DNA from 4 places in the Chryseobacterium sp. NRRL B-14798 genome. Region 2 is predicted to be linked to each of the others. Evidence: riboswitches for the same ligand, from Rfam matches in the RefSeq annotation. Region 2 holds a riboswitch; each other region holds the start of a gene.
The links. Region 2 has a riboswitch for S-adenosylmethionine ahead of AB1278_RS21195 (alpha/beta fold hydrolase). Riboswitches for the same ligand answer to the same signal wherever they lie in the genome.
Positions count from the first base shown of each region.

Region 1: it holds a riboswitch for S-adenosylmethionine, as region 2 does, so the genes downstream of both, AB1278_RS21955 (SusC/RagA family TonB-linked outer membrane protein) here and AB1278_RS21195 (alpha/beta fold hydrolase) in region 2, are expected to answer to the same signal.
Region 3: it holds a riboswitch for S-adenosylmethionine, as region 2 does, so the genes downstream of both, AB1278_RS02445 (TonB-dependent receptor plug domain-containing protein) here and AB1278_RS21195 (alpha/beta fold hydrolase) in region 2, are expected to answer to the same signal.
Region 4: it holds a riboswitch for S-adenosylmethionine, as region 2 does, so the genes downstream of both, AB1278_RS02100 (TonB-dependent receptor plug domain-containing protein) here and AB1278_RS21195 (alpha/beta fold hydrolase) in region 2, are expected to answer to the same signal.

Region 1 is NZ_JBFLUL010000005.1:4,775,071-4,782,544, reverse strand. It holds gene fabD (ACP S-malonyltransferase) at 1-736, shown strand, start outside; gene AB1278_RS21975 (GYDIA family GHMP kinase) at 747-1,652, shown strand; gene pckA (phosphoenolpyruvate carboxykinase (ATP)) at 1,780-3,396, shown strand; gene AB1278_RS21965 (hypothetical protein) at 3,447-3,884, opposite strand; gene AB1278_RS21960 (type II 3-dehydroquinate dehydratase) at 3,949-4,356, opposite strand; SAM riboswitch class I at 4,601-4,699, shown strand; gene AB1278_RS21955 (SusC/RagA family TonB-linked outer membrane protein) at 4,783-7,474, shown strand, end outside.
Region 2 is NZ_JBFLUL010000005.1:4,624,720-4,632,193, forward strand. It holds gene AB1278_RS21180 (homocysteine S-methyltransferase family protein) at 1-964, opposite strand, end outside; gene AB1278_RS21185 (O-succinylhomoserine sulfhydrylase) at 1,001-2,161, opposite strand; gene AB1278_RS21190 (ACT domain-containing protein) at 2,286-3,824, opposite strand; gene AB1278_RS21195 (alpha/beta fold hydrolase) at 3,830-4,768, opposite strand; SAM riboswitch class I at 4,829-4,936, opposite strand; gene AB1278_RS21200 (MGH1-like glycoside hydrolase domain-containing protein) at 5,125-7,474, shown strand, end outside.
Region 3 is NZ_JBFLUL010000005.1:440,627-448,100, forward strand. It holds gene AB1278_RS02430 (HesA/MoeB/ThiF family protein) at 1-279, shown strand, start outside; gene AB1278_RS02435 (IS110 family transposase) at 442-1,506, opposite strand; gene AB1278_RS02440 (outer membrane beta-barrel protein) at 1,796-4,021, opposite strand; SAM-I-IV-variant riboswitch at 4,140-4,237, shown strand; gene AB1278_RS02445 (TonB-dependent receptor plug domain-containing protein) at 4,535-7,279, shown strand; gene AB1278_RS02450 (DUF5694 domain-containing protein) at 7,337-7,474, opposite strand, start outside.
Region 4 is NZ_JBFLUL010000005.1:360,327-367,800, reverse strand. It holds gene AB1278_RS02100 (TonB-dependent receptor plug domain-containing protein) at 1-1,310, opposite strand, end outside; SAM riboswitch class I at 1,404-1,508, opposite strand; gene AB1278_RS02095 (alpha-amylase family glycosyl hydrolase) at 1,768-4,605, opposite strand; gene AB1278_RS02090 (T9SS type A sorting domain-containing protein) at 4,799-6,877, opposite strand; gene AB1278_RS02085 (helix-turn-helix transcriptional regulator) at 7,032-7,474, shown strand, end outside.

The DNA of each region.
Region 1 (7,474 bases), 150 kb from region 2:
TAACGGTACGGATGCGGATCTTAAGAAAACAGAGGTTACCCAGCCTTCAATATTTATACATTCAGTAGCAGCATTAAAAGCCGTAAATGGTCTTGGTGCTGAAATGGTAGCAGGACACTCTTTGGGAGAGTTTTCAGCTTTGGTTGCCAACGGAGTTTTATCCTTTGATGACGGTTTGAAATTAGTTTCTGAAAGAGCGAAAGCGATGCAGGAAGCTTGCGACGCCAATCCAAGTTCTATGGCTGCAATCTTAGGATTAGACGATGCCAAGGTTGAAGAAATCTGTGCACAGATCAGCGGGGTTGTTGTTCCTGCCAACTATAACTGTCCGGGACAATTGGTTATTTCAGGAGAAACTCCTGCAGTAGAAGAAGCGTGTATAAAGCTGAAAGAAGCAGGCGCTAAAAGAGCATTGCTGTTACCGGTAAACGGAGCTTTCCACTCACCATTGATGCAGCCTGCACAGGAGAGACTGGCAGCAGCTATCGAAAAGACAAAATTCAGAAAAGCAACTATTCCTGTATACCAGAATATCACGACAACAGCGGTAACCAATCCTGATGAGATCAAACAAAACCTGATCGCTCAGCTTACCGGTCCAGTAAAATGGACACAGTCTGTTCAGAATATGATTAAAGATGGTGCCTCTAACTTCGTGGAAGTAGGACCAGGAAAAACCCTTCAGGGATTGATCAAAAAAATTGACGGATCTGTAGAAGCAACTTCTGCAATCTAAATAAAAAAATATGAGCGCGATCTTTTCACCGGGCAAGCTTATGCTTACTTCAGAATATTTCGCAATCGATGGAGCTCTTGTCTTAGCGGTACCTACCAGGCTGGGACAAGAGTTTTTCTTTGAAGAAAAAGAAGATGGAAAATCTCTTATTCTTTGGGAAGCCTATCATCAGAATACATTATGGTTAAAAGCTGTCATTGATTATAAAAACTGGCAGATCTTAGAAACCAATATTCCATCAAGCGCTGAGTTTATTACCAAAACATTACAAAATGTTCAGCTGCTTTCTGACAGTAAATTCAAAACAGACCTTACTTATTATTTAAAAACAAATCTTCAGTTTCCTGCGGATTATGGGCTTGGGAGCAGTTCCACCCTGATGAATAACCTGGCGGAATGGGCTGAAATAGATCCTTTTCATCTTAACACCATCAGTTTGGGAGGCAGTGGATATGACATTGCAGTTGCAAAAGAAAAGTCCGCAGTGCTTTTCCAAAGTAAACCTGAGATAAAATATGAGAAAGTAGATTTTAATCCGTCCTTTAAAAATGAACTGATTTTTATTCATTTAAATCAGAAGCAGGATAGTAGAGAAGGAATCAATTTTTACAAATCAAAAAAGAAGTCCCCGGAATTGGTTGATGAATTTTCGGATATCACAAAGAAAATTATGTTATGCGATGAATTGGAAAATTTTTCTGCATTAATGATGATTCATGAGCGAAAAATTGCCGATTTTCTTGAAATTCTCACAGTTAGAGAAAAATTTTTCTCAGATTGCCCTTCATTTGTCAAAAGTTTAGGTGCATGGGGTGGAGATTTTGTGATGAGTGCGAAATTTGGGGACTATAAGAACTATTTTTGGGAGAAAGGTTTTACGACCGTTTTTGAATGGGATAATATAATTGGTTTATAATCAATATATTACAATCCTGTTTTTTTATTTGCCATTCTGACTTATATCAGTATATTTAAACCACCTTTAACAAATAATTAATATTATTTTTGTTGAAAGCAATAAAGAAATAGAAAATATAAGTAAAATGAAAAACACTAAAATCATCCAGGATTTAGAGAAATTAGGGATTAAAGGAAACTATGAAGTAGTGTATAATCCTTCTTATGAAGAATTATATCAGGCTGAAGTTTCTCCTGAAAATCAGGGGTTTGAGAAAGCTGAGCTTACAGAATCAGGCGCAGTATCAGTAAAAACAGGAATTTTCACAGGTCGTTCACCTAAAGACAGATATATTGTTCAGGATGATGTTACAAGAGATACAATTTTCTGGGATGGTAAAGTAAACTTACCTACAACAGCAGAAATTTTCGAGTCTTGTAAAGAACTAGTGCTGAACCAGCTTGCCGGATCTAAAAAGATTTATGTAGTAGATACATTCTGCGGAACGAATGCGGATACGAGACTTAAAGTAAGATTTATCGTTGAAGTAGCATGGCAGGCACATTTTGTTACTAATATGTTCATTCGTCCTTCTCACTATGAGCTTGAAAACTTTGGCGAGCCGGATTTCACAGTTATCAACGGATCAAAAACTACCAACCCGAACTGGGAAGCTCAGGGATTAAACTCTGAGAACTTCATCATGTTCAACCTTACTGAAAAACTACAGATCATCGGAGGTACATGGTATGGAGGTGAGATGAAGAAAGGGATGTTCGCCATGATGAACTACTATCTTCCATTAAAAGGTATGGCCTCAATGCACTGTTCTGCAAACGTAGGAGAAAAAGGGGATGTAGCTTTATTCTTTGGTCTTTCAGGAACTGGTAAAACAACTTTATCAGCAGATCCTAAAAGATACCTTATCGGTGACGATGAGCACGGATGGGATAATAACGGAGTATTCAACTATGAAGGCGGATGCTACGCTAAAGTTATCGACTTATCTGCAGAAAAAGAACCGGATATCTTTGCTGCCATCAAGAGAGATGCACTTCTTGAAAACGTTGTTGTTAACAATGGAGTAGCGGATTATACAGACGGATCTATCACTGAGAACACAAGAGTTTCTTATCCAATCTATCATATCAACAAAATTGTATTGCCTTCCAAAGCAGGTCATGCCAAAAAGATAGTTTATCTTTCAGCAGATGCATTCGGAGTACTTCCTCCGGTTTCTATCCTGAATGAAGATCAGGCTCAATACCACTTCCTTTGCGGTTATACATCAAAATTAGCAGGAACTGAAAGGGGAATTACTGAACCTCAGCCATCTTTCTCTCCAGCATTTGGTGAAGCATTCCTTACATTGCACCCAACAATGTATTCTAAAACATTAATCGGTAAAATGAAGGAGCACGGAGCTAAAGCTTATCTGGTAAACACAGGTTGGAATGGTACCGGAAAGAGAATTTCTCTAAAAGATACCAGAGCAATCATTGATGCCATCATTGACGGTTCTATTGATAATGCTCCTAAAACTCAGGTTCCGATCATGAACCTTGAAATTCCTACTGAATTGCCAAACGTTTCTACAGGTATTCTAGATCCTAGAGATACTTATGAGAACGCTTCAGAATGGGAAGAAAAAGCAAAAGATCTTGCTTCAAGATATATCAAGAACTTTGAGCAGTACTGTGATACTGAAGAAGGTAAAAAATTAGTAGCTTCAGGACCTCAATTGCAGGAACAGACTATCTAATAGTTACCAATCAACATATAAAAAGCCTCATCACTGATGAGGCTTTCTTATTAGTATTTTTTACAACTTTCAATCAATTCATTCTGTTCATCCAGTTTCAGGACTGTTGATTTGATTGATTCTTCAGTCAGATATTTTATAATCATAAAATGCTTTGAAGAAAAGTAAGACTTTCCGTCCAATATTTTATTTAAATACTTTGGAGTAGTGAAGGTCATCCAATATTTTGTTTTGTCAGAAAATTCAATGGTAACTTCTATAGCAGATTCAGTATCCTCTACTATTTCATCATCAATATGAATGGAAATAATTTCCGGTTCTTTCTCCAAGCAGAAATAAAACTTAGAATACCATCTGAGCTTACCTTCATCATTCCAGATTCTTATATTTTCAGCATTTATTTCTTCAACGATATAAGATTTTCTTTTTGTTAATTGCCCGGAATATATGCCAATACTTTTACAGTAAATCTTATCCTTTATCTTCATAAATTATTTTTCATAATCATCTGTGAAAATCTGTGAAATCCGTGGTTAAATAAAAAAGTATAAGTTATTTTAAACTTAATAAGGCCAACCGATACCCATCCATTCCAAAGCCTGATAAGACTGCATCCGTATTAGCTGCTGTTACAGATTTCTGTCTGAATTCCTCTCTTTTATAGATATTGCTGATATGAACTTCTACTTTAGGTTTTCTGATATTTTTTAAACAGTCTGCAATCGCATATGAATAGTGAGTATAAGCCCCGGGATTGATCACTACTGCATCGAAGTCATCTTCCTGAAGCCTGTTGATAAGTTCTCCCTCAATATTAGACTGATAATATTTTAATTCATGAGTCTGAAACTCGGATCTTAAATTTTCCAAATAACTTTCCATAGAAACATTTCCATAGATTTCCGGTTCTCTTGTGCCTAACAGATTGAGGTTAGGGCCGTTGATGATCAAAACTTTCATACCATAAAATTAAAAACTTTTTTTAATTAATGGCCAAAAATTTCAATGTGATGTAGATTTGTTTCAATTGAGTTTTTAATAATGATATTTGTCATATTTAAATAAATGATAAAGCTTTCAACTCCTTATTGTTATGGCTTTTATTAAAATTTTATGTTAATTATTAAAAATTTATCATGAAAAAATAATAAGTCTACTTGTTTTGTAGACTAAAAGTTTTTAGCTTTGCAACCATATTTCGATCGGCTTATAAAGAAAGATGGAGGGAACTGACCCTGTGAAGTCTTAACAACCTACCCTTGGGGCAAGGTGTTACGTTCAGCCTTTTAAGGAAAAATAAGCATTTGGTTTATCGTATTTATCGATGCCCTTTGCTGACTTTTCTGCAAAGGGTTAAATTTTAATATATGATAAATAAAATTGATTATGATTAGTAAAAATTTATTTAATTATAAAGCCTGGATACCTCCGGTTGCGGCTTTTTTTCTGGGAGTCACCAGTGTAAGTGCACAGAATTCCAGACTGAAAAAAGATAGTCTTCATGAAAAGGAGCTTGATGAAGTCGTAGTGGTAGCTTACGGAAAAGCAAAAAGAAACAGCTATACCGGTTCTGTAGCCACCATTTCCAGTGATAAAATCAATAACAGACCTGTAACCAATATTACCAAAGCATTGGAAGGGCAGGTTGCAGGGATTCAGACCACCAGTGCCTCAGGGCAGCCGGGTGCGGTTTCTACTATCAGAATCAGAGGAATCGGTTCCATCAGTGCTTCCAGTGATCCTTTATACGTAGTAGACGGAATTCCTTTTGACGGAAATATTAACTCTATCAGCCCAAGTGATATTGAATCCATCAGTGTTTTGAAAGACGCTACAGCAAGTGCCTTGTATGGTTCAAGAGGGGCAAACGGAATTATCATCATCACTACAAAATCAGGAAAAAAAGGAGAAGCCAGAGTAAATTTTAATATCAGCCAGGGATTCTCAGGAAGAGCTGTCAAAGATTATGAACAGGTAAACACGGATCAATATTTTCAATTATATTGGGAAGCATTAAGAAACGGATATCAGTCCGGTAAAGTTTCTTCTCAGCAGGCTGCTCAGATGGCAACAGATAATCTTGTTTCTACTCTTGGAATTAACCCATATGGAACTGCTTATCCAAAACCGGTGGGAACAGATGGAAAATTATTGTCAGGGGCATCACCACTCTGGAATGATGACTGGAGAGATATTCTACAGAGAGTGGCATCAAGAAACCAGATGGATCTTGATATCAGCGGAGGAAGTGAGAAAAGTAATTACTTCTTTTCCCTTGGTTATCTGGATGATAAAGGGATGGCCATTGAATCTGGTTTTAAAAGATATAATACCAGGCTTAAAATTAATTCCGAAGTTAAAAGATGGCTGAATGTTGGAGTCAACTTAAGCTATACGAACAGTATTCAGCAGGCGCCTACTTCTTCGGATTCAAAATCGAGTAATATCATCAATGCGGCAAGGTTTATTCCTTCATTCTATCCTTATTATGAAAGAAATGCAGACGGCACTTACGTTTTAGATGCCGACGGAAATCCAATTTATGATTTTGGAAAGTACAGGCCCACAAATGCACTTCAAAATCAGAATGCTGCTGCAACGTTGCCTTTAGATAAAAACGAAAATAAAGAAGATAACTTTTCAGGCAAAGGATTCATGGAATTCACTTTCTTACCGGAACTGAAATTCAAAACAAGCTTCTCTGTTGATCTGGTGAATTATAACGGACATTATTATTCAAATCCATTACTTGGGCAAGGTGCGGAAATTGGAGGTTCAGTGACGAAGACCAATACCAGAACACTTTCCTATACAACCAGCAATATTCTGACGTATGATAAAAAGTTTGGAAAGCATCATGTTAATGCATTAACAGGACATGAATTCTACAAATACGATTATCAGACGATTTCCGGAACAAGAAGTCAGTTCTCACTGCCTTATTACTATGAGCCGGATGCTGCTTCTTTATTGGGAAGTTTCAGTGGGAACAGTAATAAATTAAGCTTATTGAGTTTCCTTGGAAAAGTAGAATATGATTACAACAATACTTACTTTTTATCTGCATCAGGAAGAGCAGACAGTTCTTCAAGATTTGCGAAAGATAACAGATGGGGGAGATTCTGGTCAGTGGGAGGTTCATGGAAAATATCCAATGAAGAATTTGTAAAAAGCCTTAATGTTTTTAATCAATTAACACTGCGTGCCAGTTACGGAGGTCAGGGGAATGATAAATTACTTAGACCCAACGGACAGCCGCTTTATTATGCGTATCAGGAGTTATACAGGTTTATCAGCCTTGGTGGAGAACCGGGAACAACATTGGAGAAAACGTCTACCAATAATGTAAAATGGGAAACCAACCTTAACTTAAATGTGGGATTGGAATTCGCTATTTTGAATAACAGAGTTAAAGGAAATATTGAATACTTCAAAAGAAAAAGCCAGGATCTTCTGTTTAACATGCCGGTGGCACCATCATTGGGAATCAGTGATTACCCTGCTAATATCGGAACCATTCAGAATACAGGATTTGAATTTTCATTATTTACAACACCGGTTAAGAATGATAATTTCCAGTGGAATGTAGATGTGAACTTAAGTACTTTAAACAATAAAGTCACAAAATTACCTGGCGGTTCTCTTGTAGTAGGAACCAAGTTGTTAACGGTAGGAGGTTCTGTGTACGATTTCTTTATTCCGGAATGGGTAGGTGTAGATCCAAGCAATGGAAAGCCATTGTGGAAAACAGTTTCTACCGATGCCAGTGGAAATTCAGTGGAAGGAACGACTTCAGAATACTCAAAAGCGACAAAACTATTGCAAGGTTCTGCATTGCCTAAACTGACAGGAGGAATCAGTACAAGCATTACCTATAAGAATTTTGATTTTTCAGGATTACTGACCTTCAAAATCGGAGGGAAGATTCTGGATACCGATTATACTTCCATCATGCATAACGGAAGTGCCGGAGGACGCGCATGGAGTTCGGAAATCCTGAACAGGTGGACACCGGATAATCCATATACAGATGTTCCTGCATTGAGCACAACAACGAATAACTGGACATCAACGTCTT
Region 2 (7,474 bases):
CTGCAATCGCCCTGATATGCTCAGGGGTAGTTCCGCAGCATCCTCCAATAATATTGATTAATCCTTTCTCTACATATTCTTTAATCTGTCTTGCCATGTCCTCAGGAGTTTCGTCATATTTTCCGAAAGCATTTGGTAAACCGGCATTCGGATATGCTGAAACATAGAATTCTGAATTATGAGCCAGTGTTTCAAGATAAGGAGTCAGCTGATCTGCACCCAATGCACAGTTGAAACCTACACTTAATAAATTCAGGTGGGAAACTGAGATCAGAAAAGCTTCTGCGGTCTGTCCGCTCAAAGTTCTTCCGGAGGCATCGGTAATGGTCCCTGAAACCATGATCGGGATCTCAATTCCTCTTTCGTCCTGCAGTTCATCAATAGCGAATAAAGCAGCTTTTGCATTCAAAGTATCAAAGATGGTTTCTACCAGAAGGATGTCTGAACCCCCATCCAACAAAGCTTCACACTGTTGTTTGTAAGCTACTCTCAATTCTTCAAAAGTGATGGCTCTGTATCCCGGATCATTCACATCAGGACTTAAACTTGCTGTTCTGTTTGTAGGTCCGATAGATCCTGCTACAAATCTCGGTTTGTCTGGATTTTTCGCAGTATACTCATCACAGGCTTTTCTGGCAATTTTTGCTGACTCATAGTTCAGGTCGTATACCAGATCTTCCATGTGGTAATCTGCCATCGCAATGGTAGTTCCTGAAAATGTATTGGTTTCAATAATATCAGCTCCGGCTTCCAGATATTTCTTATGAACTTCTTCAATCGCCTGAGGCTGTGTCAGAGAAAGCAGGTCATTGTTTCCTTTTACCGGATGTTCCCAGTCTTTGAAACGCTCTCCACGGTAATCTTCTTCTTCGAATTTGTATCTCTGAAGCATGGTACCCATCGCTCCGTCAAGAATTAAAATTCTTTCGGATAAAGCTTTATATAATTGTTCTGAATTTTTCATTTTATCGATTTTAGGTAAAGCCTGCAGCTGTTTGAATTAATCCAAAGCTTGTTTTAAATCTGCAATGATATCATCCACATTTTCCAATCCTACTGAACAACGTACCAGTCCTGCAGTAATTCCTACTTCATTTCTTTCGTCGTCTGATAATTTGGAATGCGTTGTAGAAGCCGGATGCGTAACGATCGTTCTTGTATCACCTAAGTTGGCAGACAATGAACACATTTGTATCTTATCTAAAAAGTTTCTTCCTCCTTCTATTCCCCCTTTTATTTCAAAGGCCACAATATTTCCTCCGAGTTTCATCTGTTTTTTGGCTACCTCATAACCAGGATGGGATTTCAGGAATGGATATTTTACCAATTCAACATTTGGATGACTTTCTAAAAACTCCGCTACTTTCAAGGCATTCTCACAATGCTTTTCTACACGGATAGCCAATGTTTCCAAACTTTTTGATAATACCCAGGCGTTGAAAGGAGACAATGCAGGCCCTGTATTTCTTGCGAAAAGATAAATTTCTCTGATCAGGTCTTCTTTTCCTACTGCTATTCCTCCTAAAACTCTTCCCTGTCCGTCAATCAGTTTCGTTGCTGAGTGTACAACAATATCTGCACCATATTTGATAGGCTGCTGAAGATAAGGTGTTGCAAAACAGTTATCTACAATAAAAATAAGGTTATGCTTTTTTGCAATTTGTCCGAAAAACTCCAGATCCAGAATTTCGATAGCCGGATTGGTAGGAGTTTCAAGGTATAAGATCTTTGTATTAGGTTTGATGTATTGCTCCACATTCGCTGCATCTTCTGCTTTGAAATAAGAAGTTTCAATATTCCATTTCGGGAAATATTTGGTAAACAAAGTGTGTGTCGACCCGAACACCGACTGGCAGCTTACGATATGATCACCAGCATTCAATAACGCCGCAAATGTAGAATAGATGGCGGCCATTCCTGTCGCAAAGGCATATCCCGCTTCTGCACCTTCCATTTTAGCAATCTTATCTGTAAATTCTGTTACATTAGGATTGGAAAAACGGCTGTATAAGTTTTTTGGTTTTTCTTCTGCAAAGCTTGCTCTCATATCCTCCGCATCCTGAAATATAAAACTGGAGGTAAGATATAATGGTGTAGAATGTTCGTCAAACTGGGTTCTTTCCGTCTGGGTTCTTATTGCTGATGTTTCAAAATTTTCCATATAGTTTTAATTAATTTACCAATATAGCAGTCTAACAATGTACCAATTAAAATCTTCGCTTTGCTCAGAATAACGACACAAATTATTGGTAAACTGATACATTATTAGATTGTTATATTAAATATTATTTTGTTTCACTTACTCTTAAAATATCTCCGAATACTCCTCTTGCGGTTACCTTTGCACCAGCTCCGGCTCCCATAATCACGATTGGATTTTCTCCATAGCTTTCTGTGTAGATTTCAAAGATGGAGTCTGAACCTTTCAGTTGTCCCAATGCTGAAGTTGCAGGAACAGAAACCAGTTTTACATCCAGTTCACCTTTATCTTTCTGTAAATCTCCGTGTAGATCTCCCACATATCTCAATACATGTCCGGGCTCCTGGTTTTCTTTTATTTTCTGATATTCTTCGTCCAGTTCTTCCAGTCTTGAAAGGAATTCTGATTTTGAAACCTCCAGTAAGCTTTCCGGAACCAGGTTTTGAATATTGATATCTCCGAACTCGTTGATTAAGTCTAATTCTCTTGCAAGGATCAATAATTTTCTTGCTACATCGTTTCCTGATAAGTCTTCTCTCGGATCCGGTTCTGTATATCCTTTCTCCAAAGCTTCGTTGATAATGGTTGAGAATTTATCGTCCCTCAAAGAAAAATTATTGAACACATAACTCAATGTTCCTGAGAATACGCCTTTAATTCTTGTGATATTTTCTCCTGAAAGGTGTAATAACTTGATGGTATCAATTAACGGTAATCCTGCTCCCACATTGGTTTCATACAGATAACGTCTGTTGTTTTTACTCAACGTATATCTTAGTTTTCTGTATTCTTCAATTGGAAGGGTATTGAAGATCTTGTTGGAAGACACCAGATCAAACCCGTTTTCTGCCAGGGCGTGATAGTTTTTTACAAAATCTTTGCTTGCGGTGTTATCCACAACAATCAGATTCTCCAGTTGATTTTCGTTAGAGAAATTAATCAGTTCTTCCACGTTTGACGGTCTTTCTGCTGTTAAAACCTCATCCCCCCAATTGGCATCAAATCCTTTTTTGTTGAAGGCAATTTTCTTTGAGTTGGCTACTGCAACTACTTTAAGGTCTATTTTTTTACGTTTTTTAATTTCTTCTGCAGATTCAAGTACCTGTTCTATCAAGGTTTTTCCTACATTTCCATGGCCAATAATGGCCAGATGAACGGTTTTCGGTTTTTTGAAAATTTCAGATTCTATGATGTTTCTTGTTTTTTCATCCTGTGAAGACGTCACTACGATATTGACTCTGTTTTCTCCTGCTACCTGGTTCAAAAGCAATGGAAAAACATTATTTCTTGCCAGCTCAGCAAAGACTTTATTAAAATCTTCTGCTACAAAACCAATGACAGAAACATTATTGATACTATAGATCTGGGAAACTTTTCCTGACTTTCTTTCTGCTTCAAATTCATCGATAAGACAAGCCACTGCCTTCTCTGCATCATTTTCATGAACCAGGATAGAAATTCCGTTTTCTACGGCCTGCTGAGAGATTACTCCTACACTGATACGCGCCAAAGTAAGCGCTTTAAAAATTCGTCCGTCAATCCCGATTTCTCCCAGGAAATCTTCTCCTTCAAATTTAACGATTGATCTGTTCTTCAAAAATTTTATTTCGTTAGCATTTTTCATTACTTCTATAAAATGTTTTTAATGATATTATTTAATTGTTGATATTCCATTAGGAAGGCATCATGCCCGTGTATAGATTGGATCTCGTGATAAGAAACATCTTTATTTTTCTCTTTTAAGTTTTCAAAACACATTCGGATTTCAGAAGCCGGGAAAAATAAATCTGTATCTACGGAGATCATGTGCATTCGTGCCTGTATGTTCTCCAGTGCTGTATCAGCAGCATTTATATTCATCAAGAGATGATTCATCAATTTGTAAGCTTTTAAACTAAATCTTTCGTTTAGTGCATTACCATGATAAACCAGCCAGTCTTCTGATTCCAGGCGTTGTTTGTCCTGATTATATTGGTTTTGAAATCTGTCATTGAGCGACTGCGGTGTTCTGTAGCACAACATGGCATGAATTCTTGCTTTCTGTAATGGTTCTTCCTTATCATTTAATAAAAATTTCTGAACCAGACACTGTGCATGAAGCCAGTCGTGTGTTCTGTAATCGCAGGCAATAGGAATAAAAATCTCAGCAAGATCCGGCTGCTGGGCAAGCATTTCCCAGGCAATACCTCCTCCCAGAGAGCCTCCTATAATGGCATATAAATTTTTGATCTGTAAAACTTCAAGTCCTTTCAGAAATATCGCAGCGATATCTGAAGGAGTAAAGTCTTCATAATCTTCAATTAAAAAATCGTCGTATCCGTTTCCTGGTATATTGAAGCACAGAACGGTATATTGATCGGTATCAACAATCTGATTTTTTCCCACCAGCTGTTTCCACCAGCCTTTTTCTCCGGATACGTTTGAATTTCCGGTGAGAGCATGATTGATTAAGACAACAGGGGCTGTAAACAGATCTTTCCCAAAAAGCTGATAGCTTAATGAGATATGGTATTCCTTTTGGGAATGAGTTTGATACGTAAGATTAATATAGTTTAGTTCTGTTTTCAATTCTATTAAATTTTAATACAATTGAAAATGCCACAGGAAATGGCTGAAAAGAACTTCAGTAAGTTATCTGTCCAAAATTATTTTGGTAGAACGTAGCACCTTCTTTACTTGCGCAAAGGGTTGCTAAGGTTTCATAGGGTCTAATCCCTCAACCTTTCTTGATAACATTTTCAATATTTGAATGAACGAATGGTGCAAAGGTAGTTCTTTTCTTTTAATTTCAAAAAAAAATTATTTTAATATTTAAAAAAGCCCTTAAATACAAGTATTCCAAGAGTATATTAATAATTATTCAGATGAAAAAAATTGGAATTACTTCTCAAAAAAACTAACTTCGTATGGAAAAGTGATGAGATATGACCGCCGAAAAAGATAGATTACAAGATACCAAATGGAAAAACTGGGGACCTTATGTAAGCAACCGGCAGTGGGGAAATGTACGCGAAGATTATAGCCCGAACGGGAATGCCTGGAATTTTACCAACCATAATAATGCAGAAAGCTATGCCTACCGTTGGGGTGAAGAAGGTATTGCCGGAATTTCTGATGTAAAGCAGCTTTTATGTTTTGCTTTTTCGTTCTGGAACAAGAAAGACAAAATGGTAAAGGAACGATTCTTTGGTTTGAGCAATCCTCAGGGTAATCATGGGGAAGACATCAAAGAAATCTTTTATTATCTGGATAATACACCTACTCATAGTTATATGAAAATGGTTTATAAATATCCCATCAATGAATTTCCTTACGATGAACTTGTTGCAGAAAACGGAAGACGCAGTAAAAAGGAACCGGAATATGAAATTTTCGATACTGGAATTTTCGATAATGATGAATATTTTGATATTTTCATTGAATATTGCAAGGCCGATCACAATGATATTCTTGCCAGAGTAACGGTCTGTAACCGAAGTCAGCATGAAGCACCTATTCTGGTAGCGCCTACTGTATGGTTCAGAAACAACTGGAAATGGGGATACAACACCTATAAGGCAGAGCTTAATGCTTCTCATGACGGAAGTATCAATATTGGACACGACAGTATCTCCATTAAAAAACTTTATTCCCGAAATACCAATGCACAAAGCGTATTTTGTGATAATGAAACCAATACTTCTAAGCTTTACGGAGCTCCTGCAGGTGAAAATACATATTTCAAAGATGGCATCAATCATTTTATTACCCACCAGGCAAATACGATTAATCCCGCAAAGAAAGGGACAAAAGCTTCTTTCCTGATCGATGAGCTTATCGGAGCCGGAGAATCAAAGGTTTTTGAATTCAGATTGTGCCCGGATGAAGCCGATGAGCCTTTTGAAAACTTTGATGAAATTTTCAATACCCGGCAGACTGAAGCTGAAGAGTTTTATCAGGAAATTCAGAGTGATACCGTTAACGAAGATGAGAGAAATGTACAGAGACAGGCTTTTGCCGGGCTTCTCTGGAACAAACAGTTTTATCATTATAATATCGGAAAATGGCTGAAAGGTGATCCTAATTTTGAAGCGCCAAGAAATTTCAATGAATATGTAAGAAATACGGAATGGAATCATCTCCATAATAAGGATATTATTTCTATGCCCGATAAATGGGAATATCCATGGTATGCCACATGGGATCTGGCGTTTCATTGTGTTCCTTTTTCCATCATTGATGCGGAATTTGCCAAGGGACAGCTTTTACTTCTTACTAAGGAATGGTACATGCATCCCAATGGACAGCTTCCTGCCTATGAGTGGAATATGAGTGATGTGAATCCGCCGGTACACGCATGGTCTTGTTTCCGTGTTTTTAAAATTGATGAAAAAAATAACGGAAAACCGGATTTATTATTTTTAGAGAAAGTTTTCCAGAAACTGCTTCTTAATTTCACCTGGTGGGTGAACCGAAAGGATAAAAACGGAAAAAATATCTTTGGTGGAGGGTTTCTTGGTCTTGATAATATCGGAGCTTTTGACCGGAATATGGAACTAAAGGACGGACAGCATCTTGAACAGGCAGACGGAACCAGCTGGATGGCCATGTATGCATTGAATATGATGCGTATTGCAATGGAGCTTGCCCAGTATTATCAGGTATATGAAGATATGGCCATCAAGTTTTTTGAACATTATCTTTATATCGCTGAGGCTATGGAAAATCTTGGTGAAGGCACAAAAGGGCTTTGGAATGAAGAAGACGGATTTTTCTATGATGTATTGCAGCTTGGAAACGGAGACAGTGTTTCTTTGAGGTTAAGAAGTATTGTTGGTTTGATTCCTATGTTTGCTGTTGAAATTGTAGACCATCGCTTACTGGAAAAGATGCCGAATTTCAGGACCCGAATGGAGTGGATCTTAAAAAATAAACCGGAGCTTACCAAACTCGTTTCCCATTGGGACGAGGAAGGACACGGACGAAAACACCTTATGAGCATACTTCGTAAAAACAGACTGACAAAAGTTCTGACCAGAATGCTTGATGAAAATGAGTTCCTGAGTTCTTACGGAATACGTGCTATGTCTAAGGTATACGAAGAAAATCCGTTTGTATTCTCTGTACATGGGTCTGAAAATATGGTATACTATACGCCTGCAGAAAGTGACAGCAGAATGTTTGGCGGAAATAGCAACTGGCGCGGCCCCATCTGGTTTCCTATCAATTTCCTGATTGTTGAAAGCCTGCAGCGCTTCCATTATTATTATGGAAACAGTCTGAAAGTAGAATTCC
Region 3 (7,474 bases), 4.2 Mb from region 2:
AAAACTTTGGTTTACGGAAGTATCTTAGGGTTCTCAGGACAAGTTGCTGTGTTTAATCATAACGGAAGTAAAAACTTAAGAGATATTTTTCCGGAACCGCCCTTTGATGAAGATCTTCCGGATTGTGACAGCCTTGGTGTATTGGGTGCCCTCCCCGGAATGATAGGAAGTATGATGGCACTTCAGACCTTAAAAATCATAACAGATCTTCCGGTGAATGTTAATCAGCTGACATTGGTAGACACGCTGAACTGGAGATTTCAGACGGTAGATTTCTGATGTAAATATAAACACTAATGTCACAAATGTTTTCACAAATAACACCATTTTATTAGCAATACATATCAATAGGAACGGGCTTTAGCTCGTTTTACTTTTATAAAACCATCCATTGGCTTTAGATTCTGTGTTAACTTCCAAATATTTTTTATACATTTATATTTATAAAAGCGACCTTGAGTTAGCTTGCGTAGGGTGAACGTCTTTGATTTTTACCCTACTTTCTTCAAAATCTATCTGGTAAAAAGTTTTATTTTTAAATAAAATATACATCAGTTCCAAGAGTTTTCTTTGTACAGCAACCAATCCCTTCATTTTAATTCCTGTTTTTTCTGTAATTCTTTGAAACAAATCCTGATGGTTTTTATTCATTTTGACGGCTGTCATGGCAGGAAAATGTAATGTTTTTCGAATATTTTTATTTCCTTTCTTACTAATTCTTGGCTTACCTTTTATTGATGTTCCGGACTGTTTCTCGCGGATATCTAATCCTGCATAACTTACCAGTTGTTTTTTATTTCTGATTAGCTCAAAACCATTGGTTTCAGCTAAAACAGCAATTGCCGTTGATTTTCCAATACCCGGAATACTGCTCAACAGATTAACTCCCCTGGTAGCCTCAGGACTTTTCTTTACCTGTGCAAGCATATCCTCATTAATTTCTTTCTCCTGTTTTTTCAATAGCGAAATACGCTCGGTCAGCCGTTTTATGGTTCTTGAATTCGGAAGAGCTTGAGTCTTTTCAGCATGCAGCTGATTCATACACCTTACCCTTTCCTGAATAACCTGGTTTTTCTCGCGGCTTAGCTGCTGAAGTTCTTTATACACAAGGTTTGCGGGTTGCCATAATTCTAGTTTTCTGCTTAAACCAAACTGTGTAATAGCTATGGAACAGCTTTTATCGGTAATGGTTTTGATATCCAGAGTCCTGATGAAATTACTGATCTTATTAGGCAGCACAATGACTGTTTTTTCTTCCTTTGCATAAAGAAAATGAGCAAATCTTTCATGATACACCCCTGTAGCCTCCATGACAAAAATAACCTCTATATTAAGTGTCTTTTTGCTGTACACCCATTTAAGAAGTGATTCAAAGCCTTTTTCGCTGTTGCTAAAAACTTTATAATCTTTGATTTCTGTACTTAGATCTTCCATTAATTTGCCAAAACTTGCCACCAGTTCATCTTTGGCTACATCTATTCCTACAACCTGTTTTAATGCACTCATATTTTTATCTTTAAATAAAAGCAAGTCTTCCTTCGTTTTGTCTCCTGATTATTATCCAAGATATCTTTTTCGATTCTTTAAATTCTGTTCAAACTCTAAAAGGAATAAAGAAGTGAGGACATTTCTAAAGCACAATATACTTCCTGAGTTATTTAGCCAAAACTGTTCTCTCACCCCTTTTGCTTTGTATGTAAATTTATTCTTTTGCAAACATAGGAGCCAAAACTTACCTGCAAAAAAATAGGCGGTAATTATTTACCGCCTATTTTTATTTTATTACAAAGAAGGATTATTGTGCCTGCTGCATTACACCCCCGGTATCTTCTTTTTTGGTCTGATTTAAAATATTCGGATCTTCTTTCGCCAATTTATTTCTCGTCGGAATTTTATAGTTGATGGAAAGTCCGAAATTTCTTGTGTCGTATTTGCTGTAGATCATCACCGGATTTCCTGATGGCGGATTAGAACGTACCTGCATCACCTGTCCGTTGAAAATATCGTTTGCAAAAACCGAAAGTGTCAGACGGTTGTTCATAAACTTCTTCGTCAATGTAATATCAAAAGAGTTGTTGAACGGTTTCTCTGCAGTAAAGTAGAAATATCCTGCCTTTGGAGTCAGATAGCTGTAATTGGCTGTCAGTTTGATGTCTTTAGGCAAAATAATCTGAGTCATGATATTGAAAATCCAGAACCCTTTATTGTTCAGATTATCAATTTCATGCTTCTGATATCCTGCATATAAATACATGAAGTTAATTTTATCCGGATTGAAATTAAATTTCATGATTTCACTCAAAGGCTTACTGAAAATCATAAAAGGAACCGGTAACCCCACATTGAAATTGTGAATTTTCATATTGGAAATATTCACCTGCTCATTGAAGAGTTTCCTTCCGTCTTTTCGGATGATCTGTGCTACCTGATTGCTTGCCGAGCTTACGCTATATCCGATAAACGCATAGTCAAAAGCTGATATTTTCAATTCATAATTATCAAAAATAGTAGGCTGTAGATTCGGGTTACCATTTACTTCTGTACTAGGTCCGGAGAATGTTACGTTATTCGGGTTCAGGGCAGAAATACTTGGCAGACTGATTTTTCTGTTGTAATTCGCGGCAATATAAACCTGATTCATCATGTTATACTGTACACTTGCGTTCGGGAACAGCTTAAACTTATTAAAAGGAATCAAATCAGCTTCCTCCAGTTTTGTATCTTTATCAAAATACCTTGTTATCCCTGAAATATCATAATTTTCAGCACGGGATCCCAACGTGAAATCAAACTTTTTCAGTTTAGCCTGGAACTCCAAATACGTAGAAGCAGTCTGTCTCTGATATTCCAGATTGGTCAGTCCAAAACTTTCTGTATCATAATCCTGCCTTTCATATAATCCTCCAAAACTTACTTTCCCACCATCAAGAAGCTTGATCGGCTGTGCGTAATCTACTTTGAAGTTGGCAATATTCATCACAGATTTATTATTCAGAATATCTTTTAATCCATTGGTAGGGCTATCAAGAGGCTCATTGGGATAAGCTACAAACGTCCCATCCTGAAAGTAATTATCCTGAGAAAATTTGCTGTCTGATCTTGTATACCCAAACTGGAAATCCAGTTTTTGAGATTTGTCAGCAAAACGTTTCTGATAGGTTACAACCGCTTCCTGTCTCAAATTATTGGTATGGGCAACGTCAGAAGAAGTATAAAAAGCTTCTTGTAAATCTTTCGGGTTTCTTCTGAAGGGCAAATCTCCATGTCCGTCACTTAAAGTGTAGTTGTCATTATTGTTGTGATAAATATCGTAGTTTAATAATAATCTGTCCTGCCCTAAATCAAAAGTCAATCCGGATTTTGCAAAATATCCACGTGCATATCTATCGGTATGACTGCTCAAAAGCTCATCCTGCTGGCCATTCAGCATACTTTCACGGTAATTCTGCCCAACATTCAGCTGCCATCCGAAATATTTATTTCTTGCATTTAAATTAACAGAATTAGTCGTTCTGCTTCTGTATTGGTCATAATTTGTAAAAGAATAATTCCCTGAATACGTAGCGGTTAAATATTTATTTGCATTTTTGTTGGTGATGATATTCATGATGGCACCTCCGGAAGTTGCCGGAAACTCAGCACCTGGCTGGGTGATCACTTCAATTCTCTCTACGGAATTGGCGGGCATCCCTTCCAGGAAGGAGTTCAATTCATTGGAAGTGATGTTCAGAGGTCTTCCGTTAAGATATACTTCCAGCATTTTTCCCTGATACATCATCCCGGCAATATCGGTAGATACAAGTCCCGGAAGTTTTTTAATTCCTTCCAGAACGTTTCCGTTATTCAGCTGAGGCTGCTCAGAAAAGTCAAAAATAGTACGGTCTGCTTTTTGTTCAACGGCTTTTTTAGTTTTGGTAATGACTACGCCTTCAATTTGCTTTTCCTGAGGTTTCTTATTTTTTTCCTGAGAAAAAATAAGAACAGAACTTAATAAGGATAAAGCGAAAATTGTTTTTTTCATAATGTTTTTACTGTTATCCGGTTAGACGCTGAAAAAGATAATTTGTTACGCTAAAATGTTGAAAATCGAAAATTTAGGCTAAATTTTTTTTATTTCGGAAATAATTATATCTTTGCCAGGTAATTATCAAGAATCTCTAGATGGGATAGCAACCTGCAAAAACAAGCAAGGTGCTGCAATCGATAAGCCGGATCTTCCGGAAAAAATGTTTATCATTCTATCATTACTCCCATCTTGAATTTTTGTTTTAAAAGTTAAAATCAAATGTTTAAAGACAAGGGAAATCACATTCCATCAGTAATTTTTTATTCTTCAGATCATGAAGTGAGCCTTCATTACTCTGATATGTTCTCATGCCATTTCTACATGCGCATGTGTTGTTGTTTCTAGCCTTTTCTATTTCTAAAAAATAATACAAACATTTCGAATTCTATGGTAACCTTACAATTTAGGGCTACAGGATCTGTATTGCTTAAAAAACAAATTTCATCAACAAAAAAGTACACAACAAACATGCATAATTTCAAAAAAAGAATTTTTATTCCTTCTATCGTGCTTATTTCTTCATTTTATTACGCACAGACGGACACTTTACAATCGAAGAAAATAGAAGATGTGGTTATCCTTGGATCAAGGGGTTCCGGAAGATCTTTGACGGATACTCCTGTTCCGGTGGATATCATTAATATATCTAAAATTTTAAAACAGAGCCCGACGAATAATATCAGCCAGGCTTTAAACTATATCGTACCCTCATTTTCATCCACATCACATACTGTAAATGACGGAACTGATTTTGTGGATCCGGCACTGTTGAGAGGGTTAGGACCGGATCAGGTTTTGGTATTACTCAACGGAAAAAGAAGATATCAGTCTTCACTGATTAATGTTACCCTTACGCCGGGAAGAGGTTCTGTAGGAACTGACCTTAATGCTATTCCTGCTTTTGCATTGGAAAAAATAGAGGTTTTAAGGGATGGAGCTTCTGCCCAGTATGGATCTGATGCGATTGCGGGAGTGATAAACCTCGGACTGAAAAAAAGGCTGGGCCTTTCCGGACAGGTATTTTTAGGTGGATATGCTTCACCTGTTGCCAATAATTTCTCCGGAGGGGTAGACGGACAGACTGTTTCTGTAGACCTTAATTATGGCGCTAAAATAGGTAAAACCGGATTTTTTAATGTTACCGGTTCCGCCCAATACCGTGATCCTTATTCCAGAGCAGGAGTGAGGGAAGGAGATATTTTCAACGCCTATAATGCCATTAATTACCGGGCATTACAGGATGGAGTGAATATTGACGGCTTGTATAAAAACATTACCAATACTTCCAATACTCAGCAAATCATCAATACCATTAAACAGTATGCAACTAAGGTTGGATATTTTGCACCTGATTTTCAATCTCAGATTTCCGGGGCAAACAGCATTTCTGAGCTTCAAAAAATATTGGGTAAAGATTTTACCTCTGAGGAGCTTAATTACAGAGGATTGGAGAGAAAAGATTTCAGTTTGAGAGCAGGGCAGTCTAAACTGCAGTCCGGACAGCTCTTCTTCAATTCTGAAATTCCTGTAAATGAGGATTGGAAGGTTTATTCATTTGGTGGCTACAGTTACCGTCTTGGTAATGCAGGAGGATTTTACAGGCTTCCAAATAATGAAAGGAATATCAATGCAGTTACTCCCAACGGATATCTGCCTCAGATTGAAGCCACTGTAAATGATTATTCCCTTGCAGCCGGAATTAAAGGAAAATGGGATGGCTGGAATGTGGATTTCAGTAACACATTCGGGAAAAATGTTTTCGGTTTTGGTGTTGTCAATACTTTTAATGCATCACTTACAGATAGTTCTCCAAGAACCTTTGATGCCGGAGGATCTGAATTCTCACAAAATACCGTCAACCTTGATTTCTCTAAGAAATATAATGTTCTGAAAGGGTTGAACATTGCGTTTGGTGGTGAATACCGATACGAAAATTATAAAGTAAATGCCGGAAAGGAAAACTCTTATGCTTCTTACGATATCTATGGCAGGGTAGTAACAGCCAAAACCCCTGAAAATGAAAAAGTAACCGATTTTTTTGGAAATGTAAGACCCGCAGGAGCTCAGGTTTTCCCCGGCTTCAGTCCTGAAAATGCAGTTTCCGGAAACAGAAACAGTATTGCAGCTTATGCTGATGCAGAACTGGAAATTACGGACAGATGGTTATTGGAAGGAGCTGTACGGTATGAGAATTATTCAGATTTCGGATCTACATTCAATTATAAGGTGGCAACCAATGTAAAACTGGCTTCCAATCTCAACTGGAGAGGAGCTGTTTCTACTGGGTTCAGAGCACCTTCATTAGCACAAATCTATTACAGTTCTACTTCTACGCTGATTCAGCAGGGAAAAACAACGCAGGTAGGTACTTTCAGAAATAATTCTGAGGCTGCACAGGCATTGGGTATTCCAAAATTAAAGCAGGAAACCTCGCAATCCTACAGCACAGGAATTACCTGGAAGATTCCGGCATTAAGCCTTACTTTCACAGCAGATGCTTATTTAATAAAGATTAAAGACAGAGTCGTACTGACCGATCTCTTCTATCGCCCTGATGGTAATTTTACTCCTGGCTCGGATCAGGCCGTTCTACAGGATGCTTTTGATCTTGCAAGAGCCAGCGCTGCCAACTTTTTTGCCAATGCTGTAGATTCTCAGACAAAAGGCCTTGATATCACCATTTCCCAGAACTCAAAAATCTCATCAGGAATTTCCCTGGAGAATAATCTGGGAATCAATTTTAATCAGACTAAAAGAGTCGGGGATATCCACGCGTCTCCTAAACTGGTAAGTCAGATCAATAATTATTTCTCAGAACCGAACAGAGTCTATTTTGAAGAAGCTGTACCCCGTGTAAAAGCTACATTGGGCAATACGGTAAGAGTTTCCGGATTTACTTTCGTACTGCGTAATTCTTTCTTTGGTAAAGTGACCGATGCAGATGTTGTGGATGCTAACTTTGATGGTGTAACAGGAAATACAGAGCATTTCGTCCTTAACCGCCGCGTGATAACAGATCTGTCAGTAGGTTATAATTTTAATAAAAATATTTCAGCAACCGTAGGAAGTAATAATATCTTTAATATTTTGCCTTCTAAAAGCCCCGCAATAAGTTCATTAACAGCAGATAACCAGTTTGTCTATTCCAGACAGGTTTCCCAGTATGGTATAGGCGGAAGGTTCTTGTTTGCAAGAATTGAATTCAGCTTCTAATATAAAGACTGAAGTTTTGATTAAAAAAAGACAGAGACTGAATCTCTGTCTTTTTATTTATTTCAGTGAAGAAAATTCAATGAATTCATATTCTGCGGAAGAGGTAAAAAGTTGTCTAAGTACTGCTGCATGTCCATTTCCTGCAATGACAAGAATTCTGTCTTCTCCGTTGTGAGGAATGTTTTGAATATTGCG
Region 4 (7,474 bases), 4.3 Mb from region 2:
TGGGTATAAGAAGCTTCATCACCAGCTTTAATCTGGTATTGTTCAAACCTGAACTCACCACCGAAAGCAATATTGAAACGGTTTATATTTTTGGAAACATCAAGATTCATGGTATTCTGCAGAAAACTATGGGCGCCTGCATAAAAACTTGTGGGTGATTTTGCACCCAGAGAAGCATTATTGGTATTGCTTACCTTATAATTGAAGGTATTGCTCCCGAACGTATTACTTAGGTCAAATAGCCAGTTGTTAACATTATATTTTGCACCTACAGCATAGGAAACATCATATACCTGAGACCCAAGAACCGCCTGAAAACCATTCGGATAAATGGATGAAACCACATTAGACTTTTCGCTTGGCAGTCTTCTGAAACCAAACCCTTCTCCTTCTTTAATACTGAAACCTCCGAAAGAATAGAGTTTAAAATGATCATTAAAAGGGTATTCTGAATTGAAAAACAACTGTCCCTGTCTGATCTGGGCATCTCCGATCTGAAAATTGAAATCATCACGGGTCAACCCTCTTTTTTCAATTTCGGCATCATCCGCAGCTCTGGCTGCTTTTACCGCTTCAGCGTCACCTGCAAATTCATACGCAAAATTATCTCCGAAAATATCCAGATCGTGATTTTGAGTTCTTGTTGTTTTTCCTCTGTGGCTTAATTGCAGGGATAGATTGATATAACCATCTTTTTTTCCTAATGAGGTACCATAGTTGACTCCTGCCTGGTAAGTATCTCCATCATTTCTTCCGCTTAATCCGTAAGTAAGGCTTGCTGAAGCTCCGGCATTTTTCTTAAGAATAATGTTGATCACTCCGGCAATAGCATCAGATCCATATTGTGCAGCAGCTCCGTCTCTTAACACTTCTATTCTATCAATAGCAATTACGGGAATGGTACTCAAATCTGTTCCTACAGAACCATTTCCTACGGTATTCTGATAATTGACCAATGAAGTAGTATGTCTTCTTTTTCCGTTAAGCAATACGAGAACCTGATCGGGGCCCATTCCTCTTAATGTTACCGGATCAATATGCTCTGTGCCATCAGAAGCAGACTGCCTCACTGCATTAAACGACGGAATCACATAATTCAGGAGATCCTGAGCGGTCATTTGCGGAGTGCTTCTCTGGATTTTATCGATATTGATAACATCTACAGGAACCGGCGTCTCCAGTTTTGTTCTTTTAACATTACGGTTTCCGACGATGATGATATCTTCGATCTGTTTTCCTTTTTCCTCACTTTCCTGAGCAGCTACCAGAATTGCCCCAAGCAATAGTACAGCTGTGCTTAATTTTTTCATTTTTGTTCTTGCCAATTAATACTACCAATCTGACGGATCTTTCCGCAGATACACAAGACTTCAAGAAATGGAATTCATATAGAGTATTGACTTCAATTATCTCTCCCAAAGGGTTGGAATTAGCACCTTTACACGCTGGAATTGTGCAGGTTGCTAAGGTTTCACCGGGCCAAATCCCTCCACCTTTCTTGATAAATCTACGGCAAAAGTAGACTATTTTTCTGAACTTACAAAAAAAGCAAATCTGCTGATCTGCAAATTTGCCTTTTATTTTGTATGGAACCTGTTTAAACTTTTTATTTTTGAACCATTAAGATTTAATAAGAGTTTAAGAGGATTAAGAGAAACTTAAAAATCAGAATGATTAACCTTAACTATACTTTATTTCTTAAACCTTCTTAATGGTTTTTAAGATATTAAATATTTTTTATAAGTCTAGACAACTAAATCTTTTGTTTTATTTAATAATCATCTTTTGAATGGCTATTCCTGTATCTGATTTCAACTGCACAAGATACGTGCCTGCCGGATAATCAACCTTCAAATTATAAGTTCCGCTCTCTTTATCGAGTTTGAAAGTATCCAGTTTTTTACCGGTCATATCAAAAATTGAAATTTCCCCATTTTTTGCTTTATTGAAAACCAGTTTAGCGATTCCATTTCGGACAGGATTATCTGCAATCTGAAGAGATAATTTGTTGGCGGCATTGACATCTGCTGTTGACAAAGCACCCGCGTAATTACCAAAGATTCTAAATTCTCCCGGTTGTAAAGTGATTGGAGCTGTTGTGGAAGCTACATTTGAAATACTGTTGTCCATCAGATTCTGCCATTGACCTGTGTAAGGGAAATAAGGCACTACATTCTGTGCGGAAGTCGTGTAATTGGCCAATACGACAACATTCTTTATTCCTGTTGTAATAGAGGCATCATATACATAAATTCTTGTGATCAGACCATTGGGGTCGTTCGTAAGATTGTTGGATTCTATACTATAGGTTTTCGATTTAAAGACCTGATGACTGTTTCTGATGTTGATGATTTTAGCCCATGTATCGTAGACCGCCTTTCTATTCAGATCAGTATCATATCCGAGCGTAAATGCAACAGGTTTCTCATCGGTTCTGCATCCGCTGTCTATCGTACCGTTTGCACATCTGTTGATGCTGAATTCATATCCTAATTCTCCAAACTGCCAGATCATTTTCGGACCAGGGATAGTAAAGAACGTGGCCCCGAATGTTTTCATTCTTTCAAGAGCGGTATTCAGGTTTTTTACATCATAGCTTCCGTTCGCTGCACCGTATGCAAGGTTTTTAAACATCAGTCTTTCTTCATCGTGGCTTTCTCCATAGCCTACGGCACTCATATTGGTAAATCCGTGAAGACTGTGGTTCATTCGGTCGTAATTGCTGTTTTCCTTATATCCCATCGTATTCTGATTGTAAGGATCTGTCTGTTTATTCCAAAGCATAACGCCTTTTCCTTCTGCTATTCTGTAATTCGCCCATTGCTGTTCTTCTGCATCAGTTCCAAGGTGTTCGAAGATCATATAAGAATTGGGATCAATGGCCCATTGTTTATCAGCATAATTTTTCATGATATCCACTCTGTCCTGCTGGTAGGCATTGGTACAGGCCTCATCATTTTCAGAACAGCTTTGCGTAAATCCTTTGGTTAAATCCCAACGGAATCCGTCTATGTGATATTCAGTCAGCCATTGCTCAAGACATCTTTCAACATAATATTGCGTTGAAAGGCTGGTATGGTTAAAATCGTTAAATACATTGTATGAATGTTTCGGAACCTGATTAAAGTAAGGGTTGTTGGCTGCAACATTTCCATAGCCATCACCATCCGGATCAATATTCCAGAGTCTTACCAGAGGTGAACGTCCTGTTGCGTGATTAAATGCGACATCCAGAATGACTGCAATTCCGTTCTGGTGGCATACATCTACAAATTCTTTGAATTTTTCGGGAGTACCGTAGGCTTTGTCCAATGCATAATGAAAAGAAGTATTATATCCCCAGGAAAGATTTCCGTCAAATTCCATGATGGGAAGCAGTTCTATAGCATTGATTTTCAAATTCTTTAAATAGGAAATTTTATTGATCAGTGACTGCCAGTTCTTTTCCTGTGTGAAATCTCTCAATAATAATTCATACACTATAAGATCCTGTTTCGCAGGTCTTTGAAAATTGGTAACCTGCCAATTATAAGCGGTCTGGCCTGTTTTAAATGTTGACACTTCAAAACCCTGCCCGGCAGGAAATGCTGGTAAGTTTGGATAGGTAGAAGCGGAAATCCACGGATCATCATAAGAGGAAAGAATTTGTGGAGAATAAGGATCTGCTACTTTTCTCAAATCGTTTGTTCTGTATTGGAAGGTATAAAGCTGCTGAGGAGTGATTCCATTGAGTTCAATCCAGTACAGATCGGGATTTGTGGTGTCTTTTTTCATTAAATAGGTATCATTCACCGTCCAGTTATTGAAGCTTCCTATGACGTGTACAAAATTTTTCCCCGGAGCATATAAAGCCAATCCCACCTTGGTTGGATCTGTCGGATGATAATTGATTCCCTGTCTGATCCAGTTGGGTATTGCCTGGGAAACAACATTTCTCGGAACCTGTACAATGAATGCTGCCGTTTTGGAATTGGTTCCCTGTGTCGCCACAAGTTCCATATTTGCATCCTGAGTAACCGTATAACTGTAAGAATAAGATTGTGAAGGCGTTGTTGTTGAATTGACAACAGTTCCGTTAGCTTTTAATTGAAATGTAACATTGGTACTTGCCGTCGCCGTAATAGTAATGGAATTTCCCGTAGGAACTGAAGTGAGGCTGTTCGCTAATGGATTTGTAAGCGTCAAGTTTAAAGTACCTACGTTTACAAAAATATCTGGTGAAGTCTGATGCGATCCCGTCCTATCCTTTAATAAAAACCCAAATCTTCCGATTCCTGTTCTTCCGAAAAATGAAGCTGGGGTAAATGTTATTGAATAGCTGTCTGTTGTGGCATTATAATTCAGTTTATTCAGATCATTGGAATTATTCCAGCTACCATTGGTAGGGCAATCCTGACTGTTCTGATAATTGGTATCAAACGACCAGGTCCAGATATAAATGGCATTGTTGGAAACGCCCCACGCAGACTCATCAATCTGATCCCCGGGAACAGTAAGCGTGATCGCATCTGTTTCGTTGAACGGATCAGGAGAAATTGTATAATTGATCTGTCCGAATACAGCCATGGTAATCAACAGAAAAACAACAGAATAAAACTTTTTCATTTATTATTTTTTATCGAATATAGTATAAATTTTTCTTCATGACCACTATTCCTCTTCGGTATTCATCAAATATTTCTATTTTTTCGGAGAAATAATAATAAAAAAAGACTCATGAAAATTTCATGAGCCTTCCAATAAAAGTAATTGTAATAAACTAAATTCTTTTGGCGAAATCTTTGGTATTGAGATCCGCTTACTCCTTTATAATCTTTTTAGAAACAGATTGTCCGTTCTTCAACTTTAACTCTACGATGTATAATCCTGAAAGAAGTTCAGTCAAATTGATCTGATGATCCGAGAACTGTACATTCATTCTTTGCCCTACAGCATTGGTAACGTTTACTTTTTCAATTCCTGAATCAGCTTTAACCATAAGAATTCCTTTGGTTGGGTTAGGATACATTTCAATAACAGATTGATTCAGTTTGATTTCTGAAGTACCTAAAGAAGATGCAGGCTTGATACATCTTACTGATGATCCCTGCCCTCTCATAGCTCCGGCAGATGGATTGGCAATCGTTGATCCGATATACAGATATTTCCCTCCCAGACTTGATGTATCAGAACTCCAGAAATATCCTCTTTGCCCTACAAAAGTAAAGTTCCCGTCACTGGAGCTTCTGTAGCCTCCTGCCGGTAATTTAAGATGACTGTTATAAGCCGTTGTTGGGTTAGAAATACTTTCAGCTCCAATTAAAGTAGTCCACTCTGCCTGAGAAGGCAATTTCCATCCTGCTCCTATTGCTTTACATGGATCTATTCCGGCGGATGCATTCACATCCGCAACAGATACTCCTACCCACGTATCTGAACCTGCAAAACCTGCCCACCATCCTGGAGATCCTGCAATATAACTTCCCGCAGTGGTATTTGTTCCTTCCGGAGTATTAGGTGATGGAGCCGGTACGATCTGAGAATTTCTAAGCTGGTGACCATCATCCCATCTTCCCCATTGGAAAAGGTCCCCATAAGAATTCGCATCAGCTGATGATGAAGCCACCTGTGAGCTCCCCAGATTCTGCTGAAGCCATATTTTTCCATCTGCTCCTCTTACCGTAGTATAAGCAACCTGTTGTCCACGATACATAAAACTTACACAGCCTATGTCTCCTGCATTAGCTCCAGGGTCTGTGTTGCTGCATGTTTGTGGATTCAGGTTCAGAGAAATTCTTTTCACCTTTGCTGTATTGTCGGAATAAGCCAAAACAAGATAATTTTGTGCCTTATCTATTGCTAAATCATTGTATTTTGCCTCTCCAGCTGAAACAAAATCTCCTCCAAAAGGAACCCAGTTTTGTGAATCGTCTAATTGATAAACGGTATTTCTCAGGAAATTATCATTTTCAAAACGGCTGGCTACCACATATGGCTTTCCTGATTCTGTTACGGCTAAGGCAACATGCTGTACTCTTCCCTCAGAAAAATTGGCATTTCCAACCTGCACCCAGGAGTTTCCGTCAAACTTTCTGACATTCAACTTCCTTCCTCCTCCGGAGTTGGAAACATAAGCAACATAGATTGTGTTTGCTCCATCTAAAGCAATATCAGCATTATACTGCTCTCCTGATGAAGAAGCATCTGCAGCTGTTCCGCCTACCAGACTCCAGTTTTGTGCTGAACTTGCATCTGTACTGTTCTGATATACTTTTATCCCTCCGGAAATATTACAGGTATAGATCATATTATTGGTTCCGATGACCATTTCAGCGAAGTCAGCACCGCCCGAAAAACCTGCATTTCCTATCTGCTCCCATGCTCCTCCGGAATATCTTTTAACCGTTCCTGAACCATAAGAACCATACGTGAAAATGATATTATCAGAGGAAACGGCAGAAGCCTGATAATTAACGGAACTGTCTGTAACATTCGGAAGCTGAGACCATAAAGACCCTGTAAATAAGCGTACTTCCATCCCGGAGCCTGGATAACCAAGCTGATTGGTATAATAAATACTGTTTCCGTTCGGACTTATAGACAATGAGTTGTAAGTGGCTGTTCCTGTAGTAACTCCGGGCGTTCCTCCTAAGTAAGACCATGAGTTTCCGTTAAATTTCTGAACAGAGCCTTTAGCTACTGAAACATCATAATAGGACAGATAATAGTTTCCTGAGTTATCAATAACAAGATTATTAAAACTGCTTCCTCCTGCAGATACATTCTGAATGCCTCCTACATTTTCCCATTGCTGGGCATACATATAGCTTCCAGCAACGGTTAGCAATGCTAATCCTGTTCTGATTTTCCGTATTGCAAAATGTAAATCTTTAAACATATGAAATATTATTTTTAATTATTCTAAATTTAATTTAATTTTGCGCAAAAGTACTTCACATCATCAACCCCGAGTTATCATTTTCGAACTTTTGGTTATCCTGCGGAGGACTTTTATCGTAAGAAGTTGTACCATGGCTGTAAAAATGTGTTGTATGAGGAGTCAATTAAAAAGTGGACATTTGTTCATATCCGAGGACATCAAAATCATCATGCAGGAAGACCTGCGTCCTGATCAATCCTTCAAGTCTCATATGCTGGAGGGAAAGTCAAGTTTTAATTTGATTTTCATGTTGAGTGATGGTATTAATTTAGAAGGTCATGATTGCGGAACCCAGTTTTTATTCAAAAAAAATCAATACATCCTCCATTATTCTCCTAAAGAAAGTGTTGCTGAACTCTGGACAGAAAACCAGGAAATTCTGAGGTACCTCCAGATTCAGATCAATTATCAATATATTTTTAACCTCATCAATCCAAAGCTTAATCGTGAAAATGCTGAAATTCTGGAAAACATGATTCATAATAATTTCATTTTCCTTCATAAAGAAACGCCGCCGGACATGACGGTTGAGATGCATATGATTGTAAAAGAGAT